3 regions of the Sphingomonas sp. CCH15-F11 genome follow, and region 2 is predicted to be linked to each of the others. Evidence: predicted binding sites of a transcription regulator. Region 2 holds the regulator's gene; each other region holds the start of a gene.
What was found. The regulator LexA, encoded in region 2, represses DNA repair genes until DNA is damaged. The targets are predictions, from matches to a motif close to GTTCCNCNCTTGTTCT.

Region 1: the regulator LexA is predicted to act here: its motif matches at 5,336-5,351, upstream of recA (recombinase RecA).
Region 3: the regulator LexA is predicted to act here: its motif matches at 4,146-4,161, upstream of AX709_RS09230 (S24 family peptidase).

What each region holds. Positions count from the first base shown of each region.
Region 1 covers NZ_LSKG01000165.1:45-7,599, reverse strand. The annotation lists gene AX709_RS16530 (DUF2062 domain-containing protein) at 1-277, shown strand, start outside; gene AX709_RS16525 (M13 family metallopeptidase) at 335-2,398, shown strand; gene AX709_RS16520 (hybrid sensor histidine kinase/response regulator) at 2,497-4,890, shown strand; gene AX709_RS16515 (response regulator) at 4,930-5,298, shown strand; gene recA (recombinase RecA) at 5,427-6,503, shown strand; gene AX709_RS16505 (glutathione S-transferase family protein) at 6,641-7,267, shown strand.
Region 2 covers NZ_LSKG01000180.1:229-7,783, reverse strand. The annotation lists gene trpD (anthranilate phosphoribosyltransferase) at 1-147, shown strand, start outside; gene trpC (indole-3-glycerol phosphate synthase TrpC) at 144-932, shown strand; gene moaC (cyclic pyranopterin monophosphate synthase MoaC) at 936-1,406, shown strand; gene katG (catalase/peroxidase HPI) at 1,623-3,827, opposite strand; gene AX709_RS17650 (molybdopterin molybdotransferase MoeA) at 4,014-5,228, shown strand; gene lexA (transcriptional repressor LexA) at 5,283-5,960, shown strand; partial or broken gene AX709_RS17640 (ComEC/Rec2 family competence protein) at 5,954-7,555, opposite strand, start outside.
Region 3 covers NZ_LSKG01000100.1:35,425-42,979, forward strand. The annotation lists gene AX709_RS09195 (acyltransferase family protein) at 1-4, opposite strand, end outside; gene AX709_RS09200 (putative O-glycosylation ligase, exosortase A system-associated) at 1-1,353, opposite strand; gene AX709_RS09205 (hypothetical protein) at 1,346-1,537, opposite strand; gene AX709_RS09210 (TIGR04063 family PEP-CTERM/XrtA system glycosyltransferase) at 1,601-2,842, shown strand; gene AX709_RS09215 (hypothetical protein) at 2,863-3,615, shown strand; gene AX709_RS09220 (hypothetical protein) at 3,619-3,933, opposite strand; gene AX709_RS09225 (hypothetical protein) at 3,930-4,112, opposite strand; gene AX709_RS09230 (S24 family peptidase) at 4,230-4,829, shown strand; gene AX709_RS09235 (hypothetical protein) at 4,982-5,194, shown strand; gene AX709_RS09240 (autotransporter assembly complex protein TamA) at 5,270-7,225, shown strand; gene AX709_RS09245 (translocation/assembly module TamB domain-containing protein) at 7,222-7,555, shown strand, end outside.

The sequences.
Region 1 (7,555 bases), on a different contig from region 2:
CACGCCGCCGATCTGGGTCGCGGCCTACTGGGTCGGCCGCTGGATCCTGCGTCTCGACGCGCAGGTGCCGGGCAATCCGATCTCGACCAGCATGGCGGCGGATGCGAGCTTTCTCGACTGGCTGCTGGTCGAGGCGGGGCCGGCGACCGCGACGGGGCTGGTCGCGCTGGCGCTGGGCGGGGCGATCGTCGGCTACGGGCTGGCGGTGCTCGGCTGGCGGTGGTGGATCGTCCGCAAGTGGCGGCGCAGCCGGCGGCAGGCCCCCCGGCGCGATTGACTGAGCGTATCAGTGGGCTAAGACAGCGGCATTCACACCAGATGGGGATGCCAATCCATGCGTTTCACCTGTTCGTTGCTCGCGCTTGCCTCCACCGCCGCGCTGGTCGCGGGCTGCACCACCGGGGGCGTGACGACGCTGGGTGCGGCGGCACCCGCCCCGGTCGCGCCGGGCGCACCCGCCGCCGAAATCGGCACATTCGGATTCGATGCTGCCGGCATGGACCGCAGCGTCGCGCCCGGTGACGACTTCTATGCCTATGCCAACGGCAACTGGGCGAAGAACACGCCGATCCCCGCCGACAAGTCCAATTACGGCATGTTCACCGTGCTCGACGAGCTGTCGAAGACGCGCACGCGCGCGATCCTCGAGGAGAGCAAGGGCGACGCCACTTCACGGATCGGCATGGCCTATGCCGGTTTCCTCGACCGCGCGGCGATCGATGCCAAGGGGCTGGCCCCGATCAAGCCGTGGCTCGACAAGATCAAGGCGCTGAAGGACAACAAGGCGGGCTATGCCGCGCTGGTCGCCGAAGCACAGCGCAACGGCGCGGGCGGACCGTTCAGCGGCTATGTCGGCCCCGACGACAAGCAGCCCGACATCTATGCCGCCAATCTGGGCCAGTCGGGCCTGGGGATGCCCGACCGCGATTATTACCTGTCGACCGACGCCAAGCTGGTCGAGACGCGCAACGCGTATCTGGCGCACCTGACCAAGGTGCTGACGCTGGCGGGCGAGGCCAACGCCGCCGCACGCGCCAAGGCGATCCTGGACCACGAGACGAAGATCGCGACCGCGCACTGGACCCGGATCGAGAGCCGCGACGCCGACAAGACGTACAACAAGCTTTCGCTGGCCGAGCTGGCCAAGCTGGCCCCGGGCTTCGACTTCCCGACCTATCTGAAGGCCGCGGGCACCAATGTCGACAGTGTCATCGTCGCCCAGCCGAGCGCAGTCGCCGGCATCGCCAAGGCGATTTCGGAGGCGCCGGTAACGGTGCTGCAGGACCAGCTGATCGTCCGGTCGCTCGACAATTTCGCCGCGGTGCTGCCGAGCGCGTTCGATGCGGAAGCATTCAACTTCTATGGCACCACCCTGTCGGGCACGCCGCAGCAGGAGGAACGGTGGAAGCGCGCGGTCGATTTCGCCACCGGCGCGCTGAGCGACGAGGTCAGCCAGGTCTATGTCGCGCGTTATTTCCCGGCGTCGACCAAGGCGGCGGCGGACCAGCTGGTCAAGAACGTCACCGAGGCGATGGGCAAGCGCATCGACGCGCTCGAGTGGATGGCGCCGGAAACCAAGGTCAAGGCGCGCCAGAAGCTCGCCGCCTTCACCCCCAAGATCGGCTATCCCGACAAGTGGCGCGACATGTCGGGGCTGAAGATCGTCGCGGGCGACGCGTTCGGCAACGCGCTGCGCGCCAACCAGTGGGAATATGACTACAACATCCAGAAGCTGGGCCAGACGATCTACAAATGGGAGTGGTTCATGACCCCCATGACGGTCAACGCCTATGCCAATCCGGTGATGAACGAGATCGTGTTCCCGGCCGCGATCCTGCAGCCGCCCTTTTTCGACCCCGACGCGGACCCTGCGGTCAATTACGGCGGCATCGGCGCGGTGATCGGACACGAGATCAGCCATCATTTCGACGACCAGGGCCGCAAATACGATCCCAACGGCGCGCTGACCGACTGGTGGACCGAGCAGGACGTCGCGCGCTTCACCGCGCTGACCGATCAGCTGGTCAAGCAGTATGACGCCTATGAGCCGCTTCCCGGCAAGCGGGTGCAGGGCAAGCTGACGCTGGGCGAGAACATCGCCGACCTGGCGGGACTGACGGTGGCGTATCAGGCGTACCAGGCGTCGCTGGGCGGCAAGCCCGCGCCGGTGATCGACGGCTTCACCGGCGACCAGCGTTTCTACCTGGGCTGGGCGCAGATCTGGCGGCGCAACTATCGCGAGCAGAATCTCGCGCAGCGGCTGCTGACCGATCCGCATTCGCCGTCGGAACAGCGGGTTGCGGTCGTGCGCAACCTGGAGCCGTGGTATGACGCGTACAAGCCCGCGGCGGCGAACAAGCTGTACCTCGCGCCCGCGCAGCGCGTGCGGATCTGGTAACCCGCGAGATCGGCCCGCCCCGATCGGATCAGCGGTGATCCGGGCGGGGTGAAGCCGCTTGACCCGCGATGCCGGGCGCAAGACAAGCGTCCGGCATCATGGCATCGCTTCCCGAACCTTCCCCCCCGATATCGTCGCGCGGTGCGTGGCTGATCGCGCTGATCGGTGCGCTGCTGGCGGCGGCGATCGTCCTGTTCGCGCTGCGCAACCCGTTGATCGCGGCCGGTTTCGGCGCGGCCGGCGTCTGTGTCGGTGCGATCGTGCTGGCCATCGCCAACCATGCCCGCCGCACGCCCGCCGCGCCGACCGCGATCACCGACTGGTCGATCGTCCGCACCATCGCCGACGCGAGCGACCACGCCATTGCCGTAACCGACCGCAGCGGCACGCTCGTTTGCGCCAATCCCCGCTTCGCCGACCTGTTCGACAGCTATGCCGCCCCGCCCGAGCTGCCCGTCGACGGGGAAGGGCGCGCGGCGCTGCGCGAAGCGGTGCGGACCGCGTGGCGCGACGGGGTGGCCGAACCCGTCGCGATCGAGCGCGAGGGGCGCCGGTTCCAGGTCAGCCTGTTCCGCGCGGGCGACCATGCGCTGGTGTGGCGCTTCGTCGGCACCGCCGCCGCCGACCTGGCCAGCCAGTTCGCCGCCCTTGTCAGCGGGCCGATGGGCGATCGCCTGGGCGCGGCGGGCATCATGGTCGTGCTGATCGAGCCCAATGGCCGGATCCGCGCCGCCAACCGCGTGTTCGGGACACGCGCGACGGGAAGTGCCGAAACATCCGCCGAAGGCCGCGACTTCGCCCGGTTCCTGACCGCCGATTCGCGCGGGCTGGTGCGGTTCGAGCGCGAGGGGATGGAGGGCAACCCGCTGCGCGTCGTGCAGCTGCCGCTGCTCGAGGGCGACAACATGCCGATGCCGGTCGCCATCCTGGACGACGAGGAGCCCGGCCCGACGGTGCCCGCCAGCGGATCGGCGGCGGTCGGGCAGCTGCGATCGCTGATCGCGATGCTGCCGATCGCGATCGCGCTGATCGACCGCGATGGGCGCTTCGTCCACATGAACGAGGGGTTCATGCGGGTCGCGTCGATCAACCCCGACGCGCCGCCGCTGTACCCCAGCGACCTGGTCGTGCGCGACGACAAGGCGGCATTGTCCGACGCGGTGCGGCGCTTTGCCAACGGGGCGGCCTATTCCACCGACATGGCGGTGCGGCTGAAGGACCGGCCCGACGATCCGGTGGCGGTGATGCTGGCGGGGGCGCGCGGGCTGGGCGATGCGGCGGTGGTGCTGGCGGTCCGCGACAGCGGCGAGGAATCGACGCTCAAGCGCCAGATCGCCCAGGCGAACAAGATGCAGGGCATCGGCCAGCTCGCCGGGGGCATCGCGCACGATTTCAACAACATCCTGACCGCGATCATCGGCCATTGCGACCTGATGCTGATGCGCCACACGCCGGGCGACAGCGACTATGACGACATCCAGCAGATCCGAGCCAATTCCAACCGTGCCGCGAGCCTGACCCGCCAGCTGCTCGCCTTTTCGCGCCAGCAGACGCTGCGCCCGCAGGTGTTGCAGCTGCCCGACATCATTTCGGAGGTGTCGAACCTGCTCAAGCGGCTGCTGGGCGAGACGGTCGACATGGTCGTCCAGCACGGCCGCAACCTGGGCCTGGTGCGCGCCGACCCCGGACAGCTCGAGCAGGTGGTCGTCAACTTGGCGGTCAATGCGCGTGACGCCATGCTGGCGAAGAACCCGCAGGGCGGCGGCACGCTGACCATCGAGACGATGGGCGTGCCCGCATCGCAGGTGCGCGCGATGGACGAGGATGTCCTGCCGATCGGCGATTATACGGCGCTGCGCATCTCCGACACTGGCACCGGCATCCCCCCCGACGTGATGCCCAAGATCTTCGAGCCGTTCTTTACGACCAAGGAGGTCGGCAAGGGCACCGGACTGGGGCTGTCGACGGTCTATGGCATCGTCAAGCAGTCGGGCGGCTACATCTTTGCCGAATCGGTGCCGGGCGAGGGTTCCGCCTTCACCATCTATCTGCCCGTCCATGCCGCCGACACGCCGGGCAAGATCAGCGCCGCCGTGCGCGGTCGCGAAAAGGCCGCCGACATGTGGGGCACCGAGACGATCCTGCTGGTCGAGGACGACAGCATGGTGCGTGTCGTCGCGCAGCGCGGCCTGGGCCGACAGGGCTATACCGTACTGGTCGCCGAAAATGGCGAGGCTGCGCTCGAATTGCTGGAAACATGTCCGCGCCCGGACCTTTTGATCTCCGATGTGGTAATGCCGTCAATGGACGGGCCGACGATGGCCCGGCATGTGCGTGAGCGATATCCCGACCTGCCGATCCTGTTCATGTCGGGTTATGCGGAGGAGCAGCTGCGGCGTTCGATCGACCTTGACAACGTAACGTTTCTGCCGAAACCCTTTTCGGTACAACAGCTTGGCGAGGCGGCACGCGACGTGTTGCGCGGCAGCTAGAACAGATCGGGCATCGCCCGCGGTGGAGAAGGCGGGAAGATGACGAAACTGGAGCGCATATTGATCGTGGAGGATGAGCCGCTCATCGCCATGATGCTCGAGGATTTCATCGACGTGCTCGGCAAGCAGGTCGCCGGCGTGGCCGACACCGTCGAGGACGCGCTCGCGCGGATCGATGCGGGCGACATCGACGCGGCAATCCTCGACCTCCATCTGCGCGGCGGCGAGCATAGTACGCCCGTGGCCGAGCGGCTGACCCGCGCGGGCATCCCGTTCATCGTCTCGACGGGCGGCAGCGGCGAGATGATCGGCGGCGGCCGGCACCCGGTGCTGGCCAAGCCGTTCACGCTCGACGCGGTCGGCGCGGCGTTCGACCGCCTGACCGAGAACATGACCGCCGGAAGCTGAATTGGTCGCATCGCCGGAGGGACCGCGACGACCATAAGTTCCCCACTTGTTCTCGCGGAACAAAGCATATACAACGTCGCCAGCGCATTGAACGTTTCGCGCGCTTGCTCTAGCGACGGAGGCTCCGCATGGCGGCTCAGCTCAAGGTGATTGATAGCAAGATGGCAGTCTCCAACGACAGGCAGAAGGCGCTCGACGCCGCGCTCGCCCAGATCGACCGCGCATTCGGCAAGGGTTCGGCGATGAAGCTGGGCAGCCGCGAGAAGATCGAGATCGAGGCGATCTCGACCGGCTCGCTCGGGCTCGACATCGCGCTCGGCATCGGCGGGCTGCCGCGCGGGCGCGTGGTCGAGGTGTATGGTCCGGAAAGCTCGGGCAAGACGACGCTGGCGCTGCACGTGATCGCCGAAGCGCAAAAGATGGGCGGTACCGCCGCGTTCGTCGATGCCGAGCACGCGCTCGACCCGGTCTATGCCAAGAAACTGGGCGTCAATATCGACGAGCTGATCGTCTCGCAGCCCGATACCGGCGAACAGGCGCTGGAGATCACCGACACGCTGGTGCGATCGAACGCGATCGACGTGCTGGTCGTCGATTCGGTCGCGGCGCTGGTGCCGCGTGCGGAAATCGAGGGCGAGATGGGCGACAGCCATGTCGGGCTGCAGGCGCGGCTGATGTCGCAGTCGCTGCGCAAGCTGACCGGATCGATCAGCCGATCGCGCTGCATCGTCATCTTCATCAATCAGCTGCGCATGAAGATCGGCGTGATGTACGGCAATCCCGAGACAACGACGGGGGGCAATGCGCTCAAATTCTACGCCTCGGTCCGGCTCGACATCCGCCGCACCGGCCAGATCAAGGATCGCGACGAGATCATCGGCAACACGACGCGGGTGAAGGTGGTCAAGAACAAGGTGGCGCCGCCGTTCAAGCAGGTCGAATTCGACATCATGTATGGCGAGGGCGTGTCGAAGATCGGCGAGATCCTCGACCTGGGCGTCAAGGCCGGGCTGGTCGAGAAATCGGGCGCATGGTTCAGCTATGACAGCATCCGCATTGGCCAGGGACGCGAGAACGCCAAGAATTTCCTCAAGGAGAATGCCGAGGTCTGTGCCCGGCTGGAAGCCGCGATCCGCGCGCGTACCGACAAGGTCGCCGAGGAATTGATGGTCGGCGGGCCCGAAGACGAGATGGAAGACGCCTGATCACGCGCGCCCGGCCGTGAAGGGACGGGGCGCACGCGACGCTGGGGTCAGCAAAGGACAGTCGGCATTTCCGGCTGTCCTTTCGCTTTGGGGCGAACCCGGTTAGCAGGTCGGGGCCGTCATCACCGGGGAACGCCATGACCATCGTCGTCCATCACCTCGAAAATTCGCGCTCGCAGCGCGTGCTCTGGCTGCTCGAGGAGCTCGGGCTGCCCTATGAGGTGCAGCGTTATGCACGCGATGCCGCGACGATGCTGGCGCCGCCCGCGCTGCGCCGGGTCCACCCGCTGGGCAAGTCGCCGGTCATCCAGGACGGCGACACGGTGGTCGCGGAAACCGGCGCGATCGTCGAATATCTGGTCGACCGCGCCGATGGCCGACTGGGTGCGCCCGCGCATCGCGACTCCGCGCTGCGCTACCGCTATTTCCTGCATTATGCGGAAGGGTCGCTGATGCCGCCGCTGCTGGTCAAGCTGGTGCTGAGCCGGGTGCCGCTGATGGGCAAGCCCGCGATGAAGCGGATCCAGCCGATGATCGACGTCCATCTCGACTATGTCGAGACCGAGCTGGCGGCGCGGCCCTATTTTGCCGGCGACCAGTTCACCGCCGCCGACGTGATGATGAGTTTTCCGCTCGAGGCGGCGCGCAGCCGTGCCGGGCTCGACGCGTCGCGCCCGGCGACGATTGCGTGGCTGGACACGATCCACGCCCGCCCGGCCTATCAGGCGGCACTGGCACGCGGCGGCCCCTATGCCTATGCGTGAGGGGTTAAGACACTCCACCTGAGTGCAGTTTACCGAAGCGCGCGTGTCGTGGCGGGGCTTTAGAGCAAGATGACTTTGCTCGGAATCAACGTTCGTCACCCCGGCCTTGTGCCGGGTCCCGCGAGCCGCGCAGTCCCGACGGTTGTGACGTGTAGCTCCGTGGACCCCGGCACAAGGCCGGGGTGACGAGGAAGTCGCTGGAGAGCGGGTCGATCTAACGTCATCAGGCTTTAGGGTCGGCAGCGTCTCGCAGTTTCCCCGCGGCCTTTGCGGGCTTGCCGATGCCCC
Region 2 (7,555 bases):
CGCGACGCGGTGATCCTCAACGCGGCGGCGGCACTGATGGTCGCCGGGCGGGTCGAAACGCTCGCGGCCGGGGCCGAGGAAGCCGGCGAGCTGCTCGACAACGGCCTGGCGAACTCGCTTCTCGACTGCTGGATCGCCAACGCATGAGCACCATTCTCGCGCGTATCCTGGAGCACAAGGCGGCAGATGTCGCCGAACGGCGCGCGCGCGTGACGCTTGCCGAGCTCGACGCGCGCATCGCCGCTCAGGATCCACCACGCGGCTTCCGCGCCGCGCTCGATGCCCGCGCCGCCACCGGCTATGGCCTGGTCGCCGAGATTAAGAAAGCGAGCCCGTCAAAGGGGCTGATCCGCGCCGACTTCGATCCGCCGGCGCATGCGCGCGACTATGCCGCGGGAGGTGCCGCCTGCCTTTCCGTGCTGACCGACGAGGCGTTTTTCCAGGGCCATGACGACTTTCTGGTCGCCGCGCGCGCGGCATGCGACCTGCCGGTGCTGCGCAAGGATTTCATGATCGACCCCTGGCAGGTGGTCGAGGCGCGCGCGCTGGGCGCGGACGCGATCCTGATCATCGTCGCCGCACTCGACGATGCGCAAATGGCGGAGATCGAAGCGACGGCCTTTGCGCACGGCATGGACGTGCTGGTCGAGGTGCACGATGCCGAGGAGATGGCGCGCGCTGCCGGGCTCAGGTCACGACTGATCGGCGTCAACAACCGCAATCTGAAGACGTTCGAGGTCGATTTCGACAACACACTGCGGCTGATCGACCTGGCCCCGCCCGGCTGCACCTTCGTCGCCGAAAGCGGTATCGCCACTCGCGATGATTGCGACCGGCTGGCCGAACGCGGCATCCGCTGCTTCCTGGTCGGCGAAAGCCTGATGCGTCAACCCGACCTGGCTGCCGCGACGCGCGCATTGATCGGCGGCTGAGCGATGACGGGCCTCACCCACCTCGATTCCGACGGCAACGCCCGGATGGTCGACGTGGCGGACAAGGCGACGACCCGGCGCGAGGCGGTGGCGGAGGGGCGCATCGACATGGCCGATGACGCGCGCGCCGCGATCCGCGAGGGGCGTGTGCCCAAGGGCGATGTGATCGCCGTCGCGCGCGTCGCCGGGATCATGGCCGCCAAACGGACGAGCGAATTGGTGCCGCTGTGCCATCCCCTGCCGCTGGCGGGCGTGACGATCGACTTCACCCTTGATGATCGCGGGGTCGCCGTCCGCGCGACCGCGATCACTTCCGGGCAGACCGGGGTTGAAATGGAGGCACTGACCGCGGTGTCGGTGGCGCTGCTCACCCTCTACGACATGGCCAAGGCGCTCGACCGGGGCATGGTGATCGGCGGGGTGCGGCTGCTCTCGAAACGTGGCGGCAAGTCCGGAGACTGGCGGGCAGCGTAACGGGAAGCGCCCTTTCCTCTTCCGCACGCTTGCGGGGGACTGATAGGCGGTGGTCGGTGAAGCGCGTTTCTCGACTTCGCTCGAAACGAACGGATGGCGCGTTAACGGCAAAGGCCCGTTCGTTTCGAGCGAAGTCGAGAAACGCAGCCCCAACTGCCCCGAAAGAAAAGGCCCCCGGCATCGCTGCCGAGGGCCTGTCTTTCCCAGCCGCGAAACTCAGGCGAGATCGAAGCGATCCGCGTTCATCACCTTCGCCCACGCCTTGACGAAAGCGTTGACGAAATGCGCTTCCGACCTGCCCTCGGCATAGACTTCCGCCTGCGCGCGCAGCACCGAGTTGGAGCCGAACACCAGGTCGACGCGGGTGCCGGTCCATTTGGCCTCCCCGGTCTTGCGGTCGCGGGCGACGAAGATGTCCTCTGATTCCGCCGAAGGTTCCCACTTCATCGCAAAGCTCGAATTGAGCAGGTTGACGAAGAAGTCGTTGCTGAGCGTGCCGACCCGGTCGGTGAACACCCCATGCTTGCTGTCGCCGTGATTGGCACCCAGCACGCGCAGGCCACCGACCAAAGCAGTCATTTCGGGCATGGTCAGCGCGAGCAGATTGGCACGGTCGACCAGGTTCTCCTCCAGCGTCCGCACCGGCTTGTGCGCGGCATAGTTGCGGAAGCCGTCGAATTTCGGCTCCAGCGGCTCGAACGAGTCCGCGTCGGTCATTGCGTCGGTCGCATCGGTGCGGCCCGGCGCGAACGGCACGGTCACGTCATGACCAGCCTTCTTTGCCGCCGCCTCGACCGCCGCACAGCCGCCGAGCACGATCAGGTCGGCGATGCTGACTCGCTTGCCGCCCGCGGCCGACGCGTTGAACTCAGCCTGGATACGCTCGATCGCCGCCAGCGCCTGGGCGAGCTCCGCCGGCTCGTTGACCGCCCAGTCCTTCTGCGGGGCGAGCCGGATGCGCGCCCCATTTGCCCCGCCGCGCTTGTCCGAATTGCGATAGCTCGCCGCCGAGGCCCACGCGGTCTTGACCAGGCGCGAGATCGAGAGCCCGCTGTCGAGCAGCTTCTGCTTGAGCGTCGCGATATCGCCCGCGTCGATCAGAGGGTGATCGACCGCCGGCACCGGGTCCTGCCAGATGCGCGGTTCGGCGGGCACTTCCGGCCCGACCAGCCGGTTGATCGGACCCATGTCGCGGTGGGTCAGCTTGTACCAGGCTTCCGCGAACGCCTTGGCGAACTGGTCCGGGTTTTCGTAGAAGCGGCGCGAAATCTTCCCATATTCCGGGTCGAAGCGCAGCGACAGGTCGGTCGTCAGCATCGTCGGCTTGTGCATCACGCCGGGCAGGTGCGCATCGGGGATATCCGCGACCGCATCCTTGGCGACCCATTGGTGCGCGCCGGCAGGGCTCTTGGTCAGCTCCCACTCATGCTCGAACAGGTTCTTGAAATAGAGGTTCGACCATTTGGTCGGCTCCTGTGTCCAGGTGACTTCCAGGCCGCTGGTAATGGTGTGCTCGGCATTGCCCTTGCCGTAGCTGTTCGCCCAGCCCAGCGCCTGGAGCTCGAGCGCCGCGCCCTCCGGCTCGGGACCGACATATTCGCCCGGATTGGCCGCCCCGTGCGTCTTGCCAAAGGTGTGGCCACCCGCGATCAGCGCGACGGTTTCCTCGTCGTTCATCGCCATGCGGCCAAAGGTTTCGCGGATGTCGTGTGCGGCGGCGACCGGATCGGGATTGCCGTTCGGGCCCTCGGGATTCACGTAGATCAGCCCCATCTGCACCGCGCCCAGCGGGTTTTCCAGCTCGCGCTCGCCTGAATAGCGGCCGGTATCGGCCAGCCATTCGCGCTCGGGTCCCCAATAGACGTCCTCTTCGGGCTCCCACACGTCGGCGCGGCCGCCGCCGAAGCCCGCCGTCCGGAAACCCATCGATTCGAGCGCGACATTGCCGGCGAGTACCAGCAGGTCCGCCCAGCTGAGCGCCCGACCATATTTCTGTTTGACCGGCCACAACAGCATCCGCGCCTTGTCGAGATTGGCGTTGTCCGGCCAGCTGTTGAGCGGGGCGAAACGCTGCTGCCCGGCACCCGCGCCACCGCGCCCGTCACCGATGCGATAGGTACCCGCGGCGTGCCACGCCATGCGGATGAACAGCGGACCGTAATGACCGAAATCGGCCGGCCACCATTCCTGCGAATCGGTCATCAGCGCGGTGATGTCCGCCTTCACAGCGGCGAGATCCAGCGCCTTGAACTCGGCGACATAATCGAAATCCTCGCCCATCGGGTCGACGAGCGGAGAATTCTTGTTGAGGATCGAAAGATCGAGCTGGTTCGGCCACCAAAGCCGGTTGGTCATGCCGAACAGGACGGCCGCGCCGTCCATGTGATTGCCGTGGATCGGGCATTTCGATTCGACGTTCATGGCTTCTCCAATCCTGCAGTTTTGCTCTGGGAACTTGGTCTCTCTCTGCCGCGGAGGATTGCGCCGGCTTGCGGATTCGTCCAGACGTTTAATCCGGTCAGACTGATCGAAAGCGGCTGAGAAACGATCGCCGAAATCGCCCGACGCCGCTTTTCTCAGGGGTCAAACCCGCTAGAGCACGTGGCGATGAACGCCGCTCCTCCGAATTCCGCGCCGCTGGCCGTTGCCGAAGCCCAGCGCCGCCTGCTCGCACTCGCCGGACCGACGCCCGTCGAACACGCCGCCCTGCACGCCGCGGCCGGGCGCTGGGCCGCCGCCCCGGTGCAGGCCGCGCGCACCCAGCCGGCGAGCGACCTGGCGATGATGGACGGTTATGCGTTGCGCTTCGCCGATCTGGGGGCACCGCTCCGGATCGTCGGGGAAAGCGCGGCCGGCGCGCCCTTCACGGGGCAGGTCCGCATCGGTCAGGCGGTGCGGATCTTCACCGGCGCGCCCGTGCCCGCCGGGGCGGACACGGTGCTGGTGCAGGAGGAGGCGCTGCGCGAGCGTGACCGGCTCAAGCTCAGCGGCGAAGGTCCGGCCGCGATCGGCGCGAACATCCGGCCGCGCGGGCTGGACTTCGTCGCGGGCGCGCCGCTGATCGCGGCGGGCGCGCCGTTGACCCCACCGTGTATCGCGCTGGCGGCGATCGCGGGTCACGCCAGCCTGCCCGTCCATCGCCGGCTGCGCGTCGCGATCGCGGCGACCGGCGATGAACTGGTGCGGCCCGGCGATCCGATCGGTCCGGCGCAGCTGCCCGAAAGCAACGGGGTGATGCTTGCCGCGATGCTGGCCAACCTGCCCGTCGACCTGATCGACCTCGGCATCCTGCCCGATGATCTCGATGCGCTGACCGCGGCGTTCGGCACGGTCGACGCCGACCTGCTCGTCACCAGCGGCGGCGCGTCGGTCGGCGACCATGACCTGGTCCGCCCGGCGCTGGCGGCGGCGGGTGTCACGCTCGATTTCTGGCGGATCGCGATGCGGCCGGGCAAGCCGTTGATGGCCGGCACGCGCGGCGCGATGGTGGCGATCGGCCTGCCCGGCAATCCGGTTTCCGCATTCGTCACCGCGACGCTGTTCGTCCTGCCGCTGATCCGGGCACGGCTGGGCGCGCGCGATCCGTTCCCGGCGATGACGACCGCGATGCTGGGGGTGGCCCTGCCTCCCAACGGCCCACGCGCGGACTATCGACGCGCAATGCGCGTCAACGGCATTGTGGTCGAGCCGGCGCGACAGGACAGCTCGATGCTCCACGCGCTCGCCGACGCGGACTGCCTGATCGTGCGCGCGCCCCACGCTCCGGCCGCTGCGCCCGGCGACTCGGTGGAAATCCTGCCGCTCGCGCCCGCTGGTGCTTGACAGCGTTCCCCGCGTTTCCTAAAAGTTCCGGGTCTGTTCCGACGGAGAACCCCGATGCTCACGCGCAAGCAGCATGAACTGATCTGTTTCATCTCGGATCGCCTCGCCGAAACCGGGGTGTCGCCGTCGTTCGAGGAGATGAAGGAGGCGCTCGACCTCAAGTCGAAGTCGGGCGTGCACCGGCTGATCAGTGCGCTGGAGGAACGCCATTTCATCCGCCGCCTGCCCAATCGCGCCCGCGCGCTCGAAGTGCTGCGGATGCCCGAGCGACCGGAAGCCAAGAAGGGCAAGGGCGCTGCCGCCACGGGTACCCCGCCGAGCCAGGCACCGCAGCGGCCAGCCCCCGCCAACGACGTGATCGAAATTCCCCTCCACGGCCGGATCGCGGCCGGCGTGCCGATCGAGGCGATGGAGGGGCAGCAGATGCTGCCGGTGCCCGCCGCGTTGCTGGGCGCGGGCGATCATTATGCGCTCGAAGTCGCGGGCGATTCGATGGTCGAGGCCGGCATCCTCGATGGCGACTATGCGCTGGTGCGTCGGACCGAGACCGCGCGCGACGGTGAGATCGTCGTGGCATTGATCGACGAGAACGAGGCCACGCTCAAATATTTCCGTCGCGAGGGCGCGATGATCCGGCTCGATCCGGCCAATCGCAGCTACGATCCGCAACGTTACCGTCCCGACCAGGTGCGCGTACAGGGGCGGCTTGCCGGGTTGCTGCGTCGCTACTGACCGGAAGAACGCCGAGAGCGTGAGGTCACGCGTGGCGGTTGCACCGTTGCAGGGTCGAGCCAGGGATGGCGATCGCCGGGCCGGCGCACCGTCGTCACCCGGCCTGCGCCGAACGCGATCGCGACCCCGCCGGTTCGCGCCAGTGTCGCGCGATCCAGCTTCAGCCAGCGCGGCGTGCAGCGACGCGGCAACCGCCGCTCGCTGACGATGATGTCGACATCGCGACACAGCCGAACGATTTCGGCGATGGGCACGAGATAGCTGCTGCGCGTCGCGGCGATCCGCCAGCGTCGTGCGCCTTCGCGATGCTCCACCACACACAGGTCGCGGTTGCATCGCGCGGCGGGATGGGTATCGAGCGCATCCGCCGCGCCGTCGACGCCGCTCGCCTCACCCAGGATCGAGCGGACATAGTCGCCCGATCGCGCGCGCAGCAGCGCCAGGCCGCCGTCATCCGTGCGCAGCGCCAGATGGCGGCCGTCGCCGGTCACGACCAGATCGGGCGGCGGCGTCCCCAGCGCCCATACCGCGCCGATCAACAGCGGCACGGCCCCCCAGCGTCGCCACCGCGTCCGCCACAGCATCAGCCACAACCCGCCGGCGATCATCGCGGCAAACGCCCCGGCGGGCATCGACGGCAGCGTCGCGATCGCGCCGGGCGCATTGGCGGTGGCGTGCGCGATCGCGAGCAACAGGTCGAGCGCGACGCCCGCGATCCACCAGAAGGGCGCGCCCAGGCCGATCGTGTCGGCGATCAACGCCATCGCCTCGACCGGCATGATGACGAACGTCGTCATCGGGATGGCGATGATATTGGCGAGCGCGCCGTACAGCCCGGACTTGTGGAAATGGAACAGTGCGATCGGCGTCAGCGCCGCCTCTACGGCCAACCCGGTCAGCAGCGTCGTGCCGAGCGCACGGACCAGCCGGCGCGCGCCGCTCTCCTCGCGCCGCGCGAACCAGCCCTGGACGCGCGGATGCTCGTGCAACGCGACGATCGCGGTGACGGCGGCGAAGCTGAGCTGGAAACTCGGGCCGACCAGCGTTTCGGGAAAGATGAGGAGCACGATCGTCGCGCCCGCCGCGATCAGCCGCAGCGTGATCGCCTCCCGCCCGATCGCCAAGGCGGCGAGCACCAGCAGGGCGGCGATGCACGACCGCACCGTCGGCACCTCCGCGCCCGTCAGCCAGGTATAGCCGATTGCCGCCAGCCCCGCCGCGCCCGCCGCCACGACCGGCAAGCGCACGCGCAACGCGAGCCACGGGCTGAGCGCGAGCAGGCGGAGCATGACGAGCATCGTCGCGCCCACCACCGCGGTCACGTGAAGGCCGCTGACGGACAGCAGGTGCGCCAGGCCCGACCGCCGCATCGCCTCGGCATCGTCGTCGGCGATGCCGCCTTCGTCCCCGGTGGCGAGCGCCGCGGCAATGCCGCCGCCGCTGCCCGGCAGCCGGCTGCGGATATGCGCCGACAGTCGATCGCGAAGCGGCGCACCCGCGTCTGCGCCGGGGGTGACGAGCGCCACGCGCCCCAATGCCCGCCCGGTCGCGCCCAATCCCTCGAACCAGGCGACGCGCGCAAAATCATAGCCTCC
Region 3 (7,555 bases), on a different contig from region 2:
TCATGTCGCGGCGGCGGTGCGGCGCTGGATCATCGGGCGAAATCCCGCCGCGCGCCGGATGCGGCCCAGATAGGTGTCGAGGCCGATCTGCGCGCCGACCAGCATCAGCATGAAGGGCTGGAACGCGATGCCGACGAACGACGCGCCGAGCAGGTAGATGAGCTGGCCGTGCTGGAGCGCGGTGGCGAGCGGGGCGATCCAGGCCTGTTCGGCCGGGGCATCGCGATAGCGCCGGCGCAGCACCTCCATGCGCCACAGCCCGCCCAGCTGGATCGTCAGCCACAGCGCCAGGCCGATGTAGCCCTGTTCGCCCAGCATCTCGAAATAGGCGCTGTGATAGGCGCGCGCCGCGTCGACCTCCAGATCGCGGGCGACCGCGACGTTGTTGCCCTCGCCCTCGACGCGCACCTTGTCATAGCGGATCCGGTTCTGGCGATAGGCCTCGAACCCGCCGCCCAGCGGGTGTTCGCGCGCATAGTCGATCGTCCACTGCCACACCGCGATGCGGGTCGAGGCGCTGGCGTCGGCCTGATAGGTGCCGATCGTCGAGACGCGCTGGGTGAAGGCGGCGGGGAGGAAGGGCACCGCGATAAGCCCCAGGACCATGACGCCCGCCAGATAGGCGGCGCGGCGACGTACATCGCGCAGCATCAGCGCGGCGAGCAGTGCGATGCACAGCACGCCGGTCCGGGTCGAGGTGCCGATCGGGATCAGCAGGCAGGCAAAGGTCAGCGCAAAGCTGAACCAGCGGGTGCGCCGGTCGGCGGGGATGATCGTGCCGAAGCGGCCGAGCCACAGCACCAGTGGCACGATCGCGATTGCGACGGTCGAGATCGTCGATCCCTCGTACAACCCGGCATTGTTGGCGACCATCAGGTTGAGCGCGCCATAGCCCCCGCCCGACGCCAAGGTCTTGATGCCGCCGACGATGACGATCGACGACGCCGACAGGACCATGAACAGCAGCAGCGCCTCGATCCGCAGCCGGGTGCGCAAGGTCAGCGGCAGGAAGATGGCGAAGGCCAGCGCCTTCCACACCCAGTCCCATTTGTCGGCCGCCTCGATCGGGAAATCGGCGTTGCGCGTCGTGTACCAGCAATAGGCGAGCAGCATCGCCATCACCAGCTGGCGCGGGGCGACACGCGTGTCGCGTTTGTCGTCGAACGCCGCCCATGCCGCGACCGCCAGCCCCGCCGCGATCAGCGAGATCGGGATCGAATTGAGCAACAGGTAGGTCAGCCGCTGCGGCGCGACGATGTCGATATAGACATAGGCGAGCACGAACAGGAACGGTCGCCGGAACCCCGCGCCGAAGATCAACGCCAGGAACAGCAGGAAGAAATAGTCACGCATCGCGGATTTCCGGGCGGGTTTCCGGACCGGCTTCCGGGCGCGCGCGCCGGCGCCACCCGCCCGGTGCCGCGCGGGCACCGCGTCCGCCCGCAGCCTCGCGATCCAGGTCCGGCCGGCGCAGCAGCAGCCACGCCGCCAGCAACATCAGGCCGTGGCTGACCGCGAGCGAGAAATTGTCGATCATGGCCCCGTTTAGGCCGGGTCGAGTTATCGCGGCGTTAAACACTGGCATGGCAGGGAACCGGCCATGCGCATCCTGCACGTGCTCGACCACAGCCTGCCGCTGCACAGCGGCTATACCTTCCGCACCCGCGCGATCCTGAAGGCATCGCAGGGCCGCGGCTGGGATGTGGCGGGCGTCACCGGGCCGCGCCAGGGCGACATGCGGGTCAGCGAGGAAACGATCGACGGCCTGCGCTTCTTCCGCACGCCGGCGCCCAATCCCGCGCCGACGCCGCTCGGCGAATGGCGGGAGATCGACGGCTTTGCCCGCCGGATCGTCGATGTCGCGCGCGCGTGGCGAGCGGACGTGCTGCATGCGCATTCGCCGGTGCTGAACGCGCTCGCCGCGTTGCGCGCGGCACGGACGCTGCGCGTGCCGCTCGTCTACGAAATCCGGGCGTTCTGGGAGGACGCAGCCGTCGGCAACGGCACCGGGCGTGAGGGCTCGGCGCGGTATCGCCTGACCCGCTGGGCCGAAGGCTGGGCGGTGCGTCGGGCCGACGCCGTGGCCGTCATCTGCGAGGGGCTGAAGCGCGACCTCGTCGCGCGCGGCGTGGACGGTCGCAAGATCATCGTTTCGCCCAACGGGGTCGACCTGCATCTGTTCGGCGCGCCGCCGCCGCCCGATGCCGCGCTAATCGCCGAGCTGGGTCTGGAGGGCGCGGAGACGATCGGCTTCATCGGCAGCTTCTATCCCTATGAGGGGCTCGACGACCTGATCGCGGCGATGCCCGCACTGGTCGCCCGCCGCCCCGGCGCGCGGCTGATCCTGGTCGGCGGCGGCCCGCAGGAGGCCGAGCTGCGCGCCCAGGCGGCGGCGTCGGCCGCGGCCGCGCACATTCATTTCATCGGTCGCGTGCCGCATGATCAGGTCGACCGCTATTACAGCGTCATCGATATCCTGGCCTATCCGCGCAAGCGGATGCGGCTGACCGACCTGGTGACCCCGCTCAAGCCGCTCGAAGCGATGGCGCAGTGCCGCCTGGTGGCGGCGTCCGATGTCGGCGGTCATCGCGAATTGATTCGCGACGGCGACACCGGGACGCTGTTCGCGCCGGACGATCCGATGGCCATCGCAACGGCGCTTGCCGATTTGCTGGCGGATCGGCCGTGCTGGGATGCGCGTCGCGCGCGCGCGCGCAAGTTCGTCGAACGCGAGCGTAACTGGTCGTCAAATATTTCGCGTTATCAACCGGTCTATCAAGGGCTCGTCGAAGCCGCCGAAACGGGTGTGTCATGGTCGCGTTTACCGTTCCAGCCAGGTTGAATCAGTCCTTTGTCCCGATAATGGCCGTTGCCGCCGCGACGATCGCGGCGGCATGCGTCGCCAGCGTGCCGGCCGCGCGCGTGGAGGCGATGGTGGGTATGTCGGGACTGTCCGCGCTCGTCCCCGCCGCGGCGCCGCCGCTCGGGCTGATGGCGCGCATGGCATTGATGTTCGCAGCTGCATGGATCGCCGCCGGGCTCGTCTGGGCGCTTGTGCGCGGCTGGGCGTTGCTGCGTCCCCGGCACCCGGGACTGGCGGGACTGCTTGCCGCGCCGCCCAAGCTGCTCGGTCGGGTCGATCCGCCCGCGCGCGAGCCGGTGTTGGCGACGCGCGACCTGGGGACGCCATTTCTGGAGGTGCGCGCGCCGGTGATCGCCACGCGACCGATGCCGCTCGAACCGTTGCCCGACGACGCCAACCCGTTCGGCGACGATGAAATGCCGCTTCCCAGCGACCTCGAAACGCCGCTGATCGCCTATGCGAAGGGAACGCGACCGGCCAAACGGTCAGCGGATCGCGTCCGTATCGCGACCTTCGAACTGCCGCCTGCACCCGCTCCGGTCGCGCCCGAATATCGGGACGAGCCGCCGATCACGACGCCGGAAACCGAAGCGACCATTCACGCGCTGCTCGCCCGGCTGGAACAGGGCGTGGCCCGGCGCGGACGGCCGCCCTATCGCCCCGCGACCGCTCCGGCATCGTCGCGGCCGCGCGATCGCGGCAATCTTGAGGCGACACTGGCGTCCTTGCGTCGGATGGCCGCCCAGCACTGATCGTCAGCGATCCTCGACGGTCAGCGCCTCGAGGTCGAAAATCACCTTCTCCGCGTCGCGCTTTGCCCCGGCGACGTGCAGGTCGGCGACCAGATGCCCGCGAATCGGCAGTTCGGCTTCCGCCAGCCCGGCCAGCCAGCCGTCGAGCCGCGCTGACGCAGCGGCGGTGAAGCCAAGCTCATGGCGCGCGCCGGTGAAGGTGGCGCTCGCCCAGCGCGTCCAGTCGTGGCGGGTGGGCTCGATCTGCACCCCGTTGCGTTCCGCGTTGGCCAGGATCGCGCGGGCCAGCGCCGTGCCGATATCCGGTCCCCGGCTCATTGCGGTGCCCCTTCGTCCTGCGCGGCCAGAAAGGCCTCGATCCGCCGAATCATCGCCGGTCCGGGCTCGCGCCCGCGCCGCATGTCGAGCACCAGCCTCGGGTCGCGGGCGACCAGCCGGCCAAATCGGGTCGGGGGTGTCGCGGTCCGGGTCAGATACCGCTCGATCCTGTGCAACATCTTGCGAAGCCTTTCCTCGTCGATTCGCTCAATGTTCTTGTCCTGTTCCGCCATTTCCAACTTGTCTAGGAAATTTCCTACGAGTATGGTGCCAATATGAATGCAGCCGATCCGCGTATGGCCCTTACCCGCCTCGCCGCCGAACGGGGTGAAAGCCTCGCCGCGCTGTCGCGGCTGATCGGACGTAATGCTGCCTATCTCCAGCAGTTCGTGCAGCGGGGCAGCCCACGCCGGCTGGCGGAGGAGGATCGTCGCACGCTTTCGCGCTATCTGGGTGTCGCCGACGCCGTGCTCGGCGGGCGTGCCGCGCCCGAACTGGCGGCGGTGCCGCGCCTCGATGTCGCGGCATCGGCGGGTCCCGGCGAGGTCGTGGATGGCGAGGGCGCAACCGGGTCCATGCGCTTCGATGCTGCGTTCCTGCGGATGCTGGGCGTCCGGGCGGGGGCGGCGTCGGTCATCCGGGTGCATGGCGATTCGATGCTGCCGACGCTCGCCGACGGGGACGAGATTCTCGTCGATCGCGGGGATGTCCGGCTGATGCGGACGGCGCGGCTGATGGTCGTCCGGCTGGACGAGGGGCTGGCGGTCAAGCGGGTCCGGCGCACGCGATCGGGCGTCGAGATCGCCAGCGACAATCCCGCTTATCCGCCACGCGAACTCGATCCCGCGCTGGTCGATCCGGTCGGCCGGGTGGTCTGGCTGAGCCGCCGTCTTTGATGCCCCGCCGGCGTCCCGCGCGTCTCCGCGCGGGACGCCGGCGTGCCGTCGCGGGACGAAATGACCGGCCCATTTCGCGCCCTTTACCATCGTGATCCGCGATGCGCGCGGCGATCGACATTGTGGCATGAAGCGTGTAGCGGCGCGCGACGATGCGTGCTTACCCCTATCTCACCGATTCGAGCGAGGTCGCGCTCGCCAATGAACTCATTGCGCTCTACGGCGAGGGTGCGTTCGAGGAAGCCACCCTACGCGCGGATCGCAGCCGTGACATCGGCAATCACCTGCATTTCTGCCGCTGGCGCCAGATCGGTCGGCTGATCGATCTGATGGCGGACGAACGGGTCATCGGCCCGGTTCATTGATCGATCCGTCGCGGTGCGCACGGTGCCCTACGGTTAGCGATTGTCCCCGGCCGCCGCTTGCGGCTAGGACGCGTCATGTCGTGGCGCGCGTGGCCCAACATTCTGTGCCTGATCGTCGCCGGCGTCACCACCATCGTTCCGGTGGGATCCGTGCGCGCGCAGACATCCGCGCCGCCCGCCGATGCCGAGCCAGAGGGGCTGGACCCGACTTCGCCGATGGCGCCGCTGCCGGAACTCGGCGTCGATTGGCCCGATCTGACGCCGGGCGCGGAAGACGCCCAGGCTGACGCTTCGGCGGGCCAGTTTCGCGACATCCGCTATGATTACAAGCTCGCGGGGCTCGACGGGATCGCCGATCCGCTGTTCCTGCAGCGTTTCGAGGAAAGCTCGACGCTGCGCGCGGGACAAGACGCCCCCGCCAATGGCGCACAGCTCGACCGCCGCGCGCGCGAGGATGCCGAGCTGGTCGTCGAGCTGCTGCGCGCTAAGGGCTTCTACGCGGCACGCGTCGACACGGGCGTCGAACGCGCCGGCGACCGGCTCACCGTCACGCTGACCGCCATGCCCGGGCCGGTGTTCCGGGTGAGCGCGGTCGACCTGGCCGGGATTGACCAGGCGGGGCCGCGCGCAGCCGAGCTGCGCCGCGCCTTTTCGGTTAATCCCGAAGATCCGCTCGATGCCGACAAGGTGGCGGCGGCAGAGGCGCGATTGCGCGCTGAGGCGGGGGAGCAGGGTTTTCCCTTTGCACGGATCGGCGACCCGGTCCTGACCGTCGATCACGCGACCAACACCGCGCGCGTCGAGCTTGACGTCGCCACGGGCAATGCGCGCCGCTTCGGCCGCATCCTCACGCCGCCCAACCGCGTCTTTGATGCCGATCATATCGCCGACATCGCACGCTTCGATACAGGCGACCTTTATGACGTGCGCGCGGTCGACGACCTGCAGCGCGCGATCGTCCAGACCGGGCTCGTGTCGTCGGTGCGGGTCACGCCGGTGCCGGGCGAACAACCCGACGTGGTCGACCTGTCGGTCGTGCTGGAGCGCGCGCCGCCGCGCACCATCGCGGGCGAGCTCGGCTATGGCACCGGCGAAGGCGCGCGCTCCGAAATCAGCTGGACCCACCGCAACCTGTTCCCCCCCGAAGGCGCGCTGTCGCTGCGCGCGGTGGCGGGCACCCAGGAACAGCTGGGCTCGGTCGTGTTCCGCCGCAACAATTTCCACGGGCGCGACCGCGTCCTGACCGCACAGCTCGTCGCCGCGCATCTCGAGCGCGATGCGTTCGAGGCGGACACCCTGCTCCTGTCGGCCTCGCTGGAACGACAGACCAACATCTTCTTCCAGAAGACCTGGGCCTGGTCGATCGGTGCCGAGCTGGCGGCATCGGACGAGCGCGACGTCATCCTCGCCACCGGCGAGCCGCGCCGCCGCGTCTTCTTCATCGCCGCCGCACCGACGACGTTGACCTATGACGGCTCGGACGACCTGCTCAACCCGACCCGCGGCTTTCGCATCGGTACGCGCGTCTCGCCCGAATTTTCACTGAGCGGAAAGGCATTCGGCTATGCCCGCGTCCAGTTCGACGTGAGCGGCTATTACCCGGTGAGCGACGCGGTGGTGCTGGCCGGCCGGGTGCGACTGGGAACGATCGGGGGCGCGCCGCGCGACGCGATCGCACCGTCCCGGCGTTTCTATGCCGGCGGCGGTGCATCGGTGCGCGGCTACGGCTTTCAGGATATCGGTCCGCGCGACCTCAACAATGATCCGATCGGCGGCCGCAGCCTGACCGAATTCGCGCTCGAGGGCCGGATCAAGGCGTTCGGCAATTTCGGGATCGTGCCGTTTCTCGACGGTGGCAACATCTACACGTCGGCACTTCCCGGCTTTTCGCGCTTCCAATATGGTGCGGGGGTCGGCGCGCGATATTATTCGAGCTTCGGCCCGATCCGCGTCGACGTCGGCACGCCGATCAACCCGCAACCCGGCGATCCGCGGGTCGCGGTCTATGTCTCGCTGGGACAGGCGTTTTGAGCGCGGAAACCGATGACGTCGCGGCCGGCGACGACATGGCGGGCGGGTCGGCGATCCGACCACGCCGTCGCGGGTGGCGGCTGATCGCGGGCCTGTTGCTTGCGATCGTGGCGATCGGCACGGCGGCGCTCCTGTTGCTCGACACCGCGCCGGGACATCGGCTGATCGCCGACCGCATCGCCGCCCTGCGCCCGGGCAACGGCATCACCTACCGGATCGGCCGGATCGACGGTTCGATCTATGGGCGCGCGCGCCTGATCGACGTGCGGATCTATGATCCCAAGGGGCTGGTGCTGCGCGTATCGCGGGCGGATCTCGACTGGAACCCCT